2 linked regions of the Sediminicoccus rosea genome follow. The protein of the gene in region 1 interacts with the protein of each later gene in a pairwise test. Links are inferred from orthologs where the notes say so. Each region holds a gene or a part of one and is shown in the gene's direction. Other genes may lie near its edges.

Region 1 (6,134 bases):
GCCTTAGCCCTGCTTCTGGCGCAGCAGGGCCTCGATCCGGGCCAGTGCCTCCTGCTGGCGGCGCAGCGTGATGCCGAGGCCGCCGATGGCGATCAGCGCGAGGGAGGAGACCCCCCCCGCCCCGGCATAGAGCATGCGCGCGCGGGACCAGCCCTCGCCGCCCCAGGGCGTGGCCCCCCAGGCCAGATGCAGGCAGGCCAGCAAGGCCAGGCCGCCAAACACCTGCAAGGCGCGGTGCAGGATCATGGTCTTCCCTGGGGCGCAGCCGCCACACCAACCCTGCGCCCACGCCGCGCCAGGGCCGCTTCGAGCGTGTTCTCGAGCAGGCAGGCGATGGTCATGGGGCCGACGCCGCCCGGCACCGGCGTGATGGCGGCCGCGCGCGGCAGCGCCTCGGCATAGGCGACATCGCCCACGAGCCTGCCATCCGGCAGGCGGTTGATGCCGACATCGATGACGATCGCGCCCTCGCGCACCCAGTCGCCGCGGATCATTTCGGGCCGGCCCACGGCGGCGATCAGGATGTCCGCGCGGCGGCATTCCTCCGGCAGGTCCCGCGTGCGGGAATGGGCGATGGTCACGGTGCAGTCGGCCGCCAGCAGCAGCTGCGCCATGGGCCGGCCAACGATCTGGCTGCGGCCCACCACCACGGCCCGGGCGCCGCGCAGGCTGGCCCCGGCCTCGGCCAGCAGGTGCATCGCGCCCCGCGGGGTGCAGGGAACAAGTCCCGGCAGGCCGGAGGCGAGCCGCCCGGCATTGATCGGATGGAAGCCGTCCACATCCTTCGCCGGGTCCACCGCCGCGATCGCCGCCTCGGCGCGGATATGGGCGGGCAGCGGGAGCTGGACGAGGATGCCATCCACCGCCGGGTCCGCGTTCAGGGCCGCGATCTCGGCCAGCAGCTCGGCTTCCGTCGTGCTCTCGGGCAGATGCCGCGTGCGGGAGGCGAAGCCGGCCGCCGTCGCCGCCTTGTCCTTGTTGCGGACATAGACACCGCTCGCCGGGTCCTCGCCCACGCGGAGCACGACCAGGCCGGGCCGGAAGTCCAGCGCCGCAATCCGGGTGGCGAGCTGGCCGCGCAGGCGCTCGGCCACCGCCTTGCCGTCAAGGATCTTCGCCATGGTTCAGAAATACAGGCCGAAGGCGATCATGTAGCCCTTGATGGCCGCGACCAGCAGCATGGCGGCCTGGACCAGCAGCAGGACGACCAGCGGCGAGAGATCAATGCCCCCCAGATTTGGAAGCCTGTTCCGCACCGGGCGCATGGCGGGCTCGGTCACGCGGTAGAAGAAGTCGGAGATGGTCCAGACCACGCGGTTGCGCGTGTCCAGCACGTTGAAGCCGATGAGCAGCGAGAGCACCGCCGCGATCAGGATGGCCCAGAAGAACAGGGTGAGCCCCGCCTGGACCAGGAAGAACAAGGCGTCGAGGATCATGGACGTCGGCGCTCCGAAAGGGACGGCGTGAAGGGTTCCTTGTCGCGGAAGGTCGCTGAACCGGCAAGGGGGAGTGCGGTTGCCGCCCCCGGGGGGACGCTTGACACCCCCGCCCTCATCCCGCATGACGCGCCCCGCAGCCGGTGCGACAGCGCCGGTGATGTGGTGCGGGGCTGTAGCTCAGTTGGTAGAGCGCGTCGTTCGCAATGACGAGGTCAGGGGTTCGATTCCCCTCAGCTCCACCACTCCGCCTCCCGACATCGCCTAGCCGCGCAGCGGCAGCCCCATCGCCTGCCGCGCGAAGGCGCGCTTGAGGCCGGGAATCCGATCCACCGCCGCAATGCCGAGGCGCCGCGCCCAGCGCACCGGGCCCACATCGTTGCCGAACAGCTTCTCCAGCACATGGGTCGCGCCGATCATCATCAGCGCATCCGGCCGCCGCCTCGCCTGGTAGCGCGCGAGCAGCGCGGCGCTGCCCACATCCTCGCCCGCCGCATGAGCATCCGCCACCAGCTCGGTCAGCGCCGCCACATCGCGGAAGCCGATGTTGAGTCCCTGCCCGGCGATGGGGTGCATGCCATGCGCCGCATCCCCCACCAGGGCCAGGCGCTCGGCCACGTAGCGCGTCGCGTGCATCGCCGTCAGCGGGTAGTGCCAGCGGCGGCCGATGGGCTCGATGGCGCCCAGGTGGTCGCCGATGCGGCGCCGCAATTCGCGCGCGAAATCCGCATCCGACAGCGCCAGCATGCGCGTCGCCACGCTGCGCCGCTCGGTCCAGACGAAGGAGGAAGCATGAGGCAGCGTGCCGGTGCCATAGCTGCCGAGGCTCGCCAGCGGCAATTGCGCGAAGGGGCCGGCCGGCAGGAAGAGTTCCAGCGCGCGGTTGTGGTGCGGCTTCTCATGCGCGAAGGCGCCGACCATGCCGATCTGCCCGTAATCATGCCGCGCCGTGCCGATGCCGGCCTGCTGGCGCAGCGGGCTGCCCCGCCCCTCGGCGCCCACCACCAGGGCGGCATGGATCACCCGCCCATCGGCCAGCGTCACCACGGCGCCCTCCGGCCCGCGCGTCACCTTCGCCGTCATCGGCGCGAAGGCCTGCAGATGCGCAAGATGCGGCAGCCGCGCATTGAGCGCGACGCGCAGGGCGCGGGCCTCCACCATCCAGCCGAAGGGCTCGTCCGCCACCTCTGACGCCTCGAAATCCAGGTCGAGCGAGGAGGGCGCCTCGCCCACGCGGCCATCGGCCACCTTGATGCCCTCGATCGGGCAGGGCGCGCCGGGCAGGCGCTCCCAGATGCCCGCCTGCTCCAGCAGCCGCTTGGAGGCGAGCGCGATGGCATAGGCGCGGCCGTCGAATCCGGCGAGCTCCATGGGCGGCAGCGGCGCCGCATCCACCACCGCCACCGGGACGCCGCGGGCGGCCAGGGCCGCGGCCAGCGTGGCGCCCACCGGCCCCGCGCCGATGATGGCGACGGCGACCGTGAGGCTGGGAGTCGAGATCAGGTCAGGGGCGGCGATGAGGTTCATGCCCCAGAGCTTAGGCCATTCCCGCGTAACGCAAGAGACGGGGGGCGCGAGGGCCGAAAGACTCGCCTTCGCGCCTGCACAATTGCCCGCAAATTGTGCAGCACCACGCGCAAGACTCGGTCCCGCAAGGGTTTTCCCAAGGCTTTCCCGGCTGGCACGAGTCTTGGATGGCAAGCCAGGGGCCGGACCAGGGCCGGCGTTTTTTTTGCATGAAAGGCAGGCGGATGAAGCTCGTGATGGCGATCATCAAGCCCTTCAAGCTCGACGAGGTGCGCGACGCGCTCACCCCGCTCGGCGTGCAGGGGCTGACGGTGACGGAGGTGAAGGGGTTCGGGCGGCAGAAGGGCCAGACCGAGATCTACCGCGGCGCCGAATACCAGGTGAGCTTCCTGCCCAAGCTCAAGATCGAGGTCGCCGTGGCCGCCGAACTGGCGGATGCGGTGGTGGAGGCCATCGCCGGCGCCGCCCGCACCGGCAAGATCGGCGACGGCAAGATCTTCGTCCTCGACCTCGACCGCGCGCTGCGCATCCGCACCGGCGAAACCGACGGCTCCGCCCTGTGAGCCGGCCCACACAACCTGACACGGCGCTGTCTCGCGCCCTTTCCCCTGGGAGAAGCCTGACCATGAAACCCTGGATGCGTGGCGCGCTGCTCGCCGCCCCGATGCTGGCGCTGGCCGCGCTGCCGGCGATGGCGGCCGACGAGCCCAAGCTCGACGCCGGCAACACCGCCTGGATGATCGTCGCCACCTGCCTCGTGCTGATGATGACCATCCCGGGCGTCGCCCTCTTCTACGCGGGCATGGTCCGCAAGAAGACGGTGCTGGCCACCATGATGCAGTCCTTCTTCGTGGCCGCGCTCATCGCCGTCACCTGGATGGTCGCGGGCTATTCCATCGCCTTCGGCAATGGCGGCCTCTATTTCGGCGACTTCTCCAAGGTCATGCTCGCGGGCATCGAGTGGAACGGTCCCTTCATCCTGGGCAAGGGCCTGGGTGGCGAGAGCGAAGTCGCGACGACCATCCCCGAGACGGTCTTTGCCATGTTCCAGATGACCTTCGCGATCATCACCGCGGCGCTGATCTTCGGCGCCGTGGCGGACCGCATGAAGTTCAGCGCCGTCTGCCTCTTCATCGTGCCCTGGTCGCTGCTGGTCTATTCGCCGATCGCGCATGCCGTCTGGCATCCGGCCGGCCTGATCTGGGCCTGGGGCGCGCTGGACTTCGCGGGCGGCACGGTGGTGCACATCAATGCGGGCGTCGCGGGCCTGGTGGCCGCGATCGTCCTCGGCAAGCGCGTGGGCTACGGGCATGACAACATGTCGCCGCACAACCTCGCCTTCGCCATGATCGGCGCCGCGCTGCTCTGGGTGGGCTGGTTCGGCTTCAACGCCGGCTCCTCGCTCGCGGCCGATGGCCGTGCGGGCATGGCGATGCTGGTGACGATGGTGGCCGCCGCCATGGGCACGCTCACCTGGGTCTTCGCGGAGTGGGCCACCAAGGGCAAGCCCTCCGCACTGGGCGCCATCTCGGGCGCGGTGGCGGGCCTCGTCGCCATCACGCCGGCCTCGGGCTGGGTCTTCCCCGGCGCCGCGCTGATCATCGGCGGCGCCTCCGGCGTGATCTGCTTCTGGGCCGCGACGGCGCTGAAGAAGGCGCTCGGCTACGATGACAGCCTGGACGCCTTCGGCGTGCACGGCGTGGGCGGCATCGTGGGTGCCATCCTCACCGGCGTCTTCGCCTATGGCATGCTCTACAAGACGGACGACGCCGAAGCCGCGCTGGCCTATTCCGGCCTGCTCTACGGCAACCCGGACATGCTCTGGATCCAGGTGAAGTCCGTGCTGGTGACGATCGCCTACTCCGCCGTCGCCACCTTCATCCTGCTGAAGATCGTGGACGCCATGGTCGGCCTCCGCGTCTCGGAGGAGGAGGAGCGCGAAGGCCTCGACGTCACGCAGCATGGCGAGCGCCTGGGGTAGGCCGCCACCCTTCCGGGGGAATCACGGGCGCCGGGGGGCAACCTCCGGCGCCTTTTTCATGGCGGTTTTTTCAGCCCCCGCGCCGCAGGAACCGCTTGACCCGGCCACCGGTCATTTCCTTATGTGAGGGCATGCGGGACATCACATCGCTGCCGCGAGGCGACGAGGATACCTTGTGGGCGGTGGTCGCCACCGTCGGCCGTGCCAACCGCGTGGCCGAGATCTTCCGCAGCCGCGCCGCCGCCCTGGAGGACCGCGCCTGGCGGGCCCAGCAGGTGCGGGCCTATGCCGATTTCCTGGAACGCTCGAAGCAGCCGCTGCCGCATTATTCCGTCGCGCCCATCCGGCGCTCGGACCTGCCACGCAAATGGACGCCGCTGCCCGCGCTGGGCTTCCTGCGCGGGCAATTCATCTGAAGGGGGCCGGCGAAACCGGCCCCGCTCCGTCCCTCAGTCGCGCTGCAGGCACATGGCGACACCCATGCCGCCACCGATGCACAGCGTGACCAGGCCCTTCTTCGCGTCCCGGCGCTGCATCTCGTAGAGCAGCGTGGTCAGCACGCGCGCGCCCGAGGCGCCGATGGGATGGCCGAGCGCGATGGCGCCGCCATTCACGTTCACCTTGCTGGTATCCCAGCCCAGGTCCTTGTTGACCGCGCAGGCCTGCGCCGCGAAGGCCTCGTTCGCCTCGATCAGGTCGAGGTCGCCCACCGTCCAGCCGGCCTTGGCCAGCGCCTTGCGGCTCGCCGGGATCGGGCCCGTGCCCATCACCGACGGGTCCACGCCCGCCGTCGCCCAGCTCACGATGCGGGCCAGCGGCGTGATGCCCCGGCGGCGCGCTTCCTCGGCCGACATCACGACCACGGCGGCGGCGCCATCATTGATACCCGAGGCATTGCCGGCGGTGACCGTGCCCTCCTTGTTGAAGGCCGGGCGCAGCTTGGCCAGCACCTCGGCCGTCGTCTCGGGCTTCGGGTATTCGTCCTGGCTGACCACGACCTCGCCCTTGCGGGTCTTCACGGTCACGGGCGCGATCTCGTCCTTGAAGCGGCCGGCCGCCATCGCCTCGCCCGCCTTGCGCTGGCTGGCGGCGGCGAATTCATCCTGCTCCTGGCGGGTCAGCTGGAACTTCTGCGCCACGTTCTCGGCCGTGTTGCCCATGTGGTAGCCGTGGAAAGCGTCCATCAGGCC
Region 2 (5,383 bases), 3.3 Mb from region 1 along the record:
AGCTTCCCTCTCGTTTCGGTGAGGTTAGGGCAGGCCCAGAAGGGCCGCCAGTGCTACCGCGGCGCCGGGACAAGGTCCGGACATGTTGCGAAAATAGCACATATGGAGACTTCGTTAAGCGATACATTTTCGAAAGGGTATTGAACCGCCCTTCGCGCAACCTATATCTGCCTTCGTCGGGCGCTGACTCAGCCCCGACAGCTTTGCCTTCCTCAACCTTGACTTGGCCGCTCCGCAAGGAGCGGCTTTTTTTTCGGCCGCTCGCCGGGCGCGATTCAATCGGACAAAAGTCAGTCCGGAACCATGAGGCTGACCGCCGCCTGGCAGGCGATGCCCTCGCCTCGGCCGGGGAAGCCCAGCCGCTCCGTCGTGGTCGCCTTCACGCCGACGCGCCGTGCTTCCACCCCCATGATCTCCGCGAGGCGCGCGATCATGGCCGCCGCGTGGGGGCCGATCTTGGGCTGCTCGCAGATCAGGGTGACGTCGGCATTGACCAGCATGCCCCCGCGCGCCCGCACGCGCTCCATGGCATGGACCAGGAATTGCGCGCTGTCGGCGTCGCGCCACTTCATCTGCGAGGGCGGGAAGTGGCGGCCGATGTCGCCCTCGGCCAGCGCGCCGTAGATCGCGTCGCACAGCGCATGGATGCCGACATCGGCGTCCGAATGGCCATCGAGGCCGAGTTCGTGCGGGATGGTCACGCCGCAGAGGATGAGGGGGCGGCCGGGCACCAGGCGGTGCACGTCGAAACCAGTGCCGATGCGCGGCAGCAGCCGCGGCTGAAGGGTGGATTCCACGCGGGCCAGATCCTCCGGGAAGGTGATTTTCACGTTGCTTTCGTGGCCGGGGACGAGCGCCACGCTCTCGCCGATCCATTCCAGCAGCTGCGCGTCATCCGTCGCCTCGGCGGAGGCGGCCTCATGGGCGGCGCGCAATGTTTCGAAGCGGAAGGCCTGGGGCGTCTGGGCGCGGAACAGGCCGGCGCGGGGCACCGTCTCGCCGATCACGCCGGCCTCGCCGCGCTTCAGCGTGTCCGAGACGGGCTGCGCCGGAATGGCGCCGGCGCGGTGTTCGAGGGCGGCGAGCAGGGCAGGGATGGTCCCGGCAGGGATCACCGGCCGGGCCGCGTCATGCACCAGCACGGCGCTGGGGTTGAGCGCCGCGAGGGCGGCGAGGCCGGCCTTCACGCTGGCCTGGCGCGTGGCCCCTCCGGTCACGGGCGGCAGATGGGGCAGCCCCTCCAGCATGGCGGTGATGCGCACCTCCTCGCCCGCGGCGCAGACCGGCTGCAACGCCTGGACATGCCCGCCGGCCAGCAGCGCCTCCGCCGCCACCCGGAGCACGGGGCGGCCGAGCAGCAGCGCATATTGCTTGGGTTCGGGGGCGCCGAAGCGCTCGCCGCGCCCGGCGGCCAGGAGAAGGGCTGCGATCATGATCCCGTCCGAATAGGCCATATCGGCGGGGACGGGAATTCTGGGACGGAAATCTCGCGCGGCGATACGCGCGCCGTGGACGCCGGGCTCGGTTTTGCGTATGCCTGCCCAAATGATGAGCAACCGCCTTCGGCCCATCTCGCTTGCGCGCGATGTGACCATCGAAACGCCCGTGATCCTGGCACCCATGTCGGGCGTGACGGACCTGCCCTTCCGCCGCCTTGCGCGGGCCGAGGGCACCGGGCTCGTGGTGAGCGAGATGATCGCCTCGGCCGCCATGATCCGCGAGAATCGCCAGAGCCTGAAGATGTGCGACACGACGGACGAACTGGGCGGGCCGTCCTCGGTCCAGCTCGCCGGCTGCGACCCGGCGGTGATGGCCGATGCGGCTCGCCTCGTCGTGGACAAGGGCGCCGCGATCGTGGACATCAATTTCGGCTGCCCGGTGAAGAAGGTCGCGGTCGGCCAGAGCGCCGGCTCGGCGCTGATGCGCGACGAAATCCGCGCGGCCGCGATCCTCGAGGCGGTGGTCAAGGCCGTGCCCGTGCCCGTGACGCTGAAGATGCGGATGGGCTGGGACCACCAGAGCCTGAACGCGCCCAAGCTCGCCCGCATCGCCGAGGAATGCGGCATCCGCCTTGTCACCATCCACGGCCGCACGCGCCAGCAGCTCTACACCGGTGTCGCGGACTGGGATTTCATCGCCTCGGTGAAGGCGGCGGTCAGCATCCCGGTCATCGCCAATGGCGACATCGTGACGGTGGACAATGCGCTGGATGCGCTGACGCGCTCGGGCGCCGATGGCGTGATGATCGGGCGTGGCTGCTATGGCCGGCCCTGGTTCCCGCGCCAGGTCGCCGCCTTCCTGCGCGAGGGCATCCGCCTGCCCGACCCGACGCTGGAGGAGCAGCTGGCCATCCTGCTCAAGCATTACCGCGCCATCCTGGAGCATCACGGGGAGGGGGTGGGCGTGCGCATGGCGCGCAAGCATGTCGCCTGGTATTCGCGCGGCCTGCCGGGCAGTGCCGAGTTCCGCGCCCAGGTCAATCGCGTCGAGATGGGCGAGGCGGCGGAATCCCTCATCATGGGCTTCTACGGGCCGCTGATTGAGCGCGGCCACGCGCCGGCCGAAACCCCCTGGCAGGAGGCGGCATGACCGGTGTGATCAGCCGCGTGGCCGCCCTGGCCCGCCGCCCGCGCGCCCTGGCACCGCCGGACAGCGCCGCCATCCTTCTGGCGCTGCCCATGCCGGCCGTGGTGCTGGATGGCGAGGACCGCTTCCGCTTCGTGAACCCGGCGGCCGAGCTCTTCTTCCAGCAATCCCAGCAGACCCTGATGGGCATGCAGCTGGCCGAGCTGCTGCCGGCCGACCACCGGCTCTTCGCGCTGTTGCACCAGATCCGCCTGCAGGACAGCCCGGTGGCGGACCATGACCTGTCGCTCGAAAGCCCGCGGCTGCACCGGCATGGCGTCTCGGTCTATGGCGCGCCCATGCCGGACCTGCAGGATGGCGTGGTGCTGACCCTGCAGGATGGCTCGACCGCCGCGATGCTGGACCGCCAGCTGCACTTCCTGGGCGCGGCGCGCGGCGCCACCGCCATGGCCGCCATGCTGGCGCATGAGGTGAAGAATCCGCTCTCCGGCATCCGCGGCGCCGCGCAGTTGCTGGAGCAGGGCGCCTCGGAGGGCGACCGCGAGCTCTGCCTGCTGATCCAGGAAGAGAGCGATCGCATCCGCAACCTGGTGGACCGGATGGAGATGTTCTCCGACCGGCCGATCACGCGCCGCGCGGTGAACATCCATTCCGTGCTCGACCATGTGCGCCGCGTGGCGCAATCGGGCTTCGCCTGCCACCTGCGCATCGTCGAGGAATACGACCCCTCGCTGCCCGCCGTCTGGGGCGACCGGGACCAGCTGATCCAGATCCTGCTCAACCTCGTGAAGAACGCCTCCGAGGCGCTGAGCGATGGCGGCGCCACCGGCGGCGCGGGCGAGATCCAGCTCGCCACCGCCTATCACCACGGCGTGCGGATCGCGGTGCCCGGCAGCAGCGAGCGCGTGCACCTGCCCTTGCAGGTCATCGTGCGCGACAACGGCCCCGGCATCCCCGAGGCGCTGCGCTCCACCCTGTTCGAGCCCTTCGTGACCACGAAGCGCGGCGGGCAGGGGCTCGGCCTCGCGCTCGTGGCGAAGCTGGTTTCCAATCACGGCGGCCTCATCGAATGCGACAGCCGTCCCGGCCGCACCACCTTCCGACTGTCCCTGCCAGCCCAGCCGCCCAATCTGCGTGGGGACGAGGCGGCGAACGAGAGTGACGAATGACCGAATCCCGCACCATCCTGATCGCCGATGACGACCGCGCGATCCGCACCGTCCTCTCCCAGGCGCTGACGCGCGCTGGATACAATGTGCGCGCGACCTCCTCCGCCTCCACGCTGTGGCGCTGGGTGGAGGATGGCGAGGGCGATCTCGTCGTGACCGATGTCGTCATGCCGGACGAGAACGGACTGGACCTGCTGCCGCGCATGAAGCGCATCCGCCCCGATCTCCGGGTGGTGGTGATGTCGGCGCAATCCACCTTCACGACGGCGGTGAAGGCCGCCCAACGCGGCGCCTTCGAATACCTGCCCAAGCCCTTCGACCTGAAGGAGCTGCTCAACGTCGTCGAGCGCGCCCTGGCGCAGCCCGCGACAGCCCTGCCCGCGGACGAGGAGGGCGAGCCGGGCGAGCGCCTCCCGCTCGTGGGCCGCAGCACCGCGATGCAGGAAATCTACCGCACCGTCGCGCGCCTGACGACCGCCGACCTCACCGTCATGGTCACGGGCGAGAGCGGCACCGGCAAGGAGCTGATCGCCCGCGCGCTGCATGACTATGGCAAGCGCCGGCAGGGCCCCTTCGTCGCCATCAACATGGCGGCCATCCCGCGCGAGCTGATCGAGAGCGAGCTCTTCGGGCATGAGCGCGGCGCCTTCACCGGTGCGCTGACCCGCGGCGTAGGCCGGTTCGAGCAGGCCGCCGGCGGCACGCTGTTCCTGGACGAGATCGGCGACATGCCGGCCGAGGCTCAGACCCGGCTCTTGCGCGTGCTGCAGGAGGGTGAGTTCACCACGGTGGGCGGCCGCCAGCCGGTGAAGGCCAATGTCCGCATCGTCGCCGCGACCCACCGGGACCTGCGCGCCTCGATCCGCGCCGGCCTGTTTCGCGAGGACCTGTTCTACCGCCTGAACGTGGTGCCCATCCGTCTGCCGCCGCTGCGCGAGCGGACCGAGGACATCCCCCTGCTGGCGCGGCACTTCCTGGAACGCGCCCGCGCCTCCGGCCTGCCCATGAAGTCGCTGAGCAACGAGGCGCTCGAGCGGCTGAAGCGCCATTCCTGGCCCGGCAATGCGCGCGAGCTGGAAAACCTGATGCGCCGGCTTGCCGCCCTCTACCCGCAGGAGACGATCGGCGAGGAAGCGGTCGCCGCCGAGCTGGCCGAGGCCGAGGCGCCCGCCGATGGCGCGCCGCGCGCGAGCGAGACGCTGGAACAGGCCGTGGAGCGCCACCTCAAGCTCTTCATGGCCGCCCACAAGGATGGCATCCCCATTCGCGACCTGCATGACCGCGTGATCTCGGAGGTGGAGCGCCCGCTGCTGCGCCTCGCGCTCAGCGCCACCCGCGGCAACCAGATCAAGGCCGCGGCGCTGCTGGGGCTCAACCGCAACACGCTGCGCAAGAAGCTGCGCGACCTCGAATTGCCGGTCGTGCGCGGCCTGTCATGAGCACGCCCTGAGCATGTCGAAACCAGCCCGGGTGCCGCTGCTGCGACGCCTGGCCGACATGCTGCTCGGCCGGGGTGTGACGCTCGGCCTCGCGGTGGGCGCCCTGGTGATGGGCATCCTCACCTTCGTCGTGCTCTCCGACGGCAGCCCGCTCGGGCCGACCCGGCCGGGGCAGGTGGTCGCGCTCGT

Evidence for each region. Proteins that work in one complex are often made in the same cells at the same time.
Region 2: the proteins of R9Z33_RS02375 (region 1) and R9Z33_RS18030 interact in binary tests that used the Escherichia coli proteins (3 or more experiments, as listed by UniProt). The link is inferred for Sediminicoccus rosea from one-to-one orthologs.

The regions. Positions count from the first base shown.
Region 1 is NZ_CP137852.1:492,990-499,123, reverse strand. What follows is about bases 1,926-4,856. They hold R9Z33_RS02375 (P-II family nitrogen regulator), read left to right. Parts: upstream 1,926-3,187; coding sequence 3,188-3,526; downstream 3,527-4,856. Other genes in these bases: R9Z33_RS02370 (ammonium transporter), read left to right, coding at 3,589-4,856; R9Z33_RS02380 (UbiH/UbiF/VisC/COQ6 family ubiquinone biosynthesis hydroxylase), read right to left, coding at 1,926-2,963. Also shown: R9Z33_RS02400 (hypothetical protein), read right to left, coding at 4-246; bifunctional methylenetetrahydrofolate dehydrogenase/methenyltetrahydrofolate cyclohydrolase FolD, read right to left, coding at 243-1,121; R9Z33_RS02390 (YggT family protein), read right to left, coding at 1,125-1,436; more of R9Z33_RS02380, read right to left, coding at 1,701-1,925; more of R9Z33_RS02370, read left to right, coding at 4,857-4,944; R9Z33_RS02365 (hypothetical protein), read left to right, coding at 5,076-5,360; R9Z33_RS02360 (acetyl-CoA C-acetyltransferase), read right to left, coding at 5,394-6,134. UniProt on the Escherichia coli protein: Involved in the regulation of nitrogen metabolism. Regulates the activity of its targets by protein-protein interaction in response to the nitrogen status of the cell.
Region 2 is NZ_CP137852.1:3,772,379-3,777,761, reverse strand. The notes cover bases 1,671-4,670. They hold R9Z33_RS18030 (two-component system sensor histidine kinase NtrB), read left to right. Parts: upstream 1,671-2,585; coding sequence 2,586-3,755; downstream 3,756-4,670. Other genes in these bases: ntrC (nitrogen regulation protein NR(I)), read left to right, coding at 3,752-4,670; dusB (tRNA dihydrouridine synthase DusB), read left to right, coding at 1,671-2,589. Outside these bases: R9Z33_RS18040 (bifunctional 2-C-methyl-D-erythritol 4-phosphate cytidylyltransferase/2-C-methyl-D-erythritol 2,4-cyclodiphosphate synthase), read right to left, coding at 291-1,436; more of dusB, read left to right, coding at 1,549-1,670; more of ntrC, read left to right, coding at 4,671-5,194; R9Z33_RS18020 (sensor histidine kinase NtrY-like), read left to right, coding at 5,208-5,383.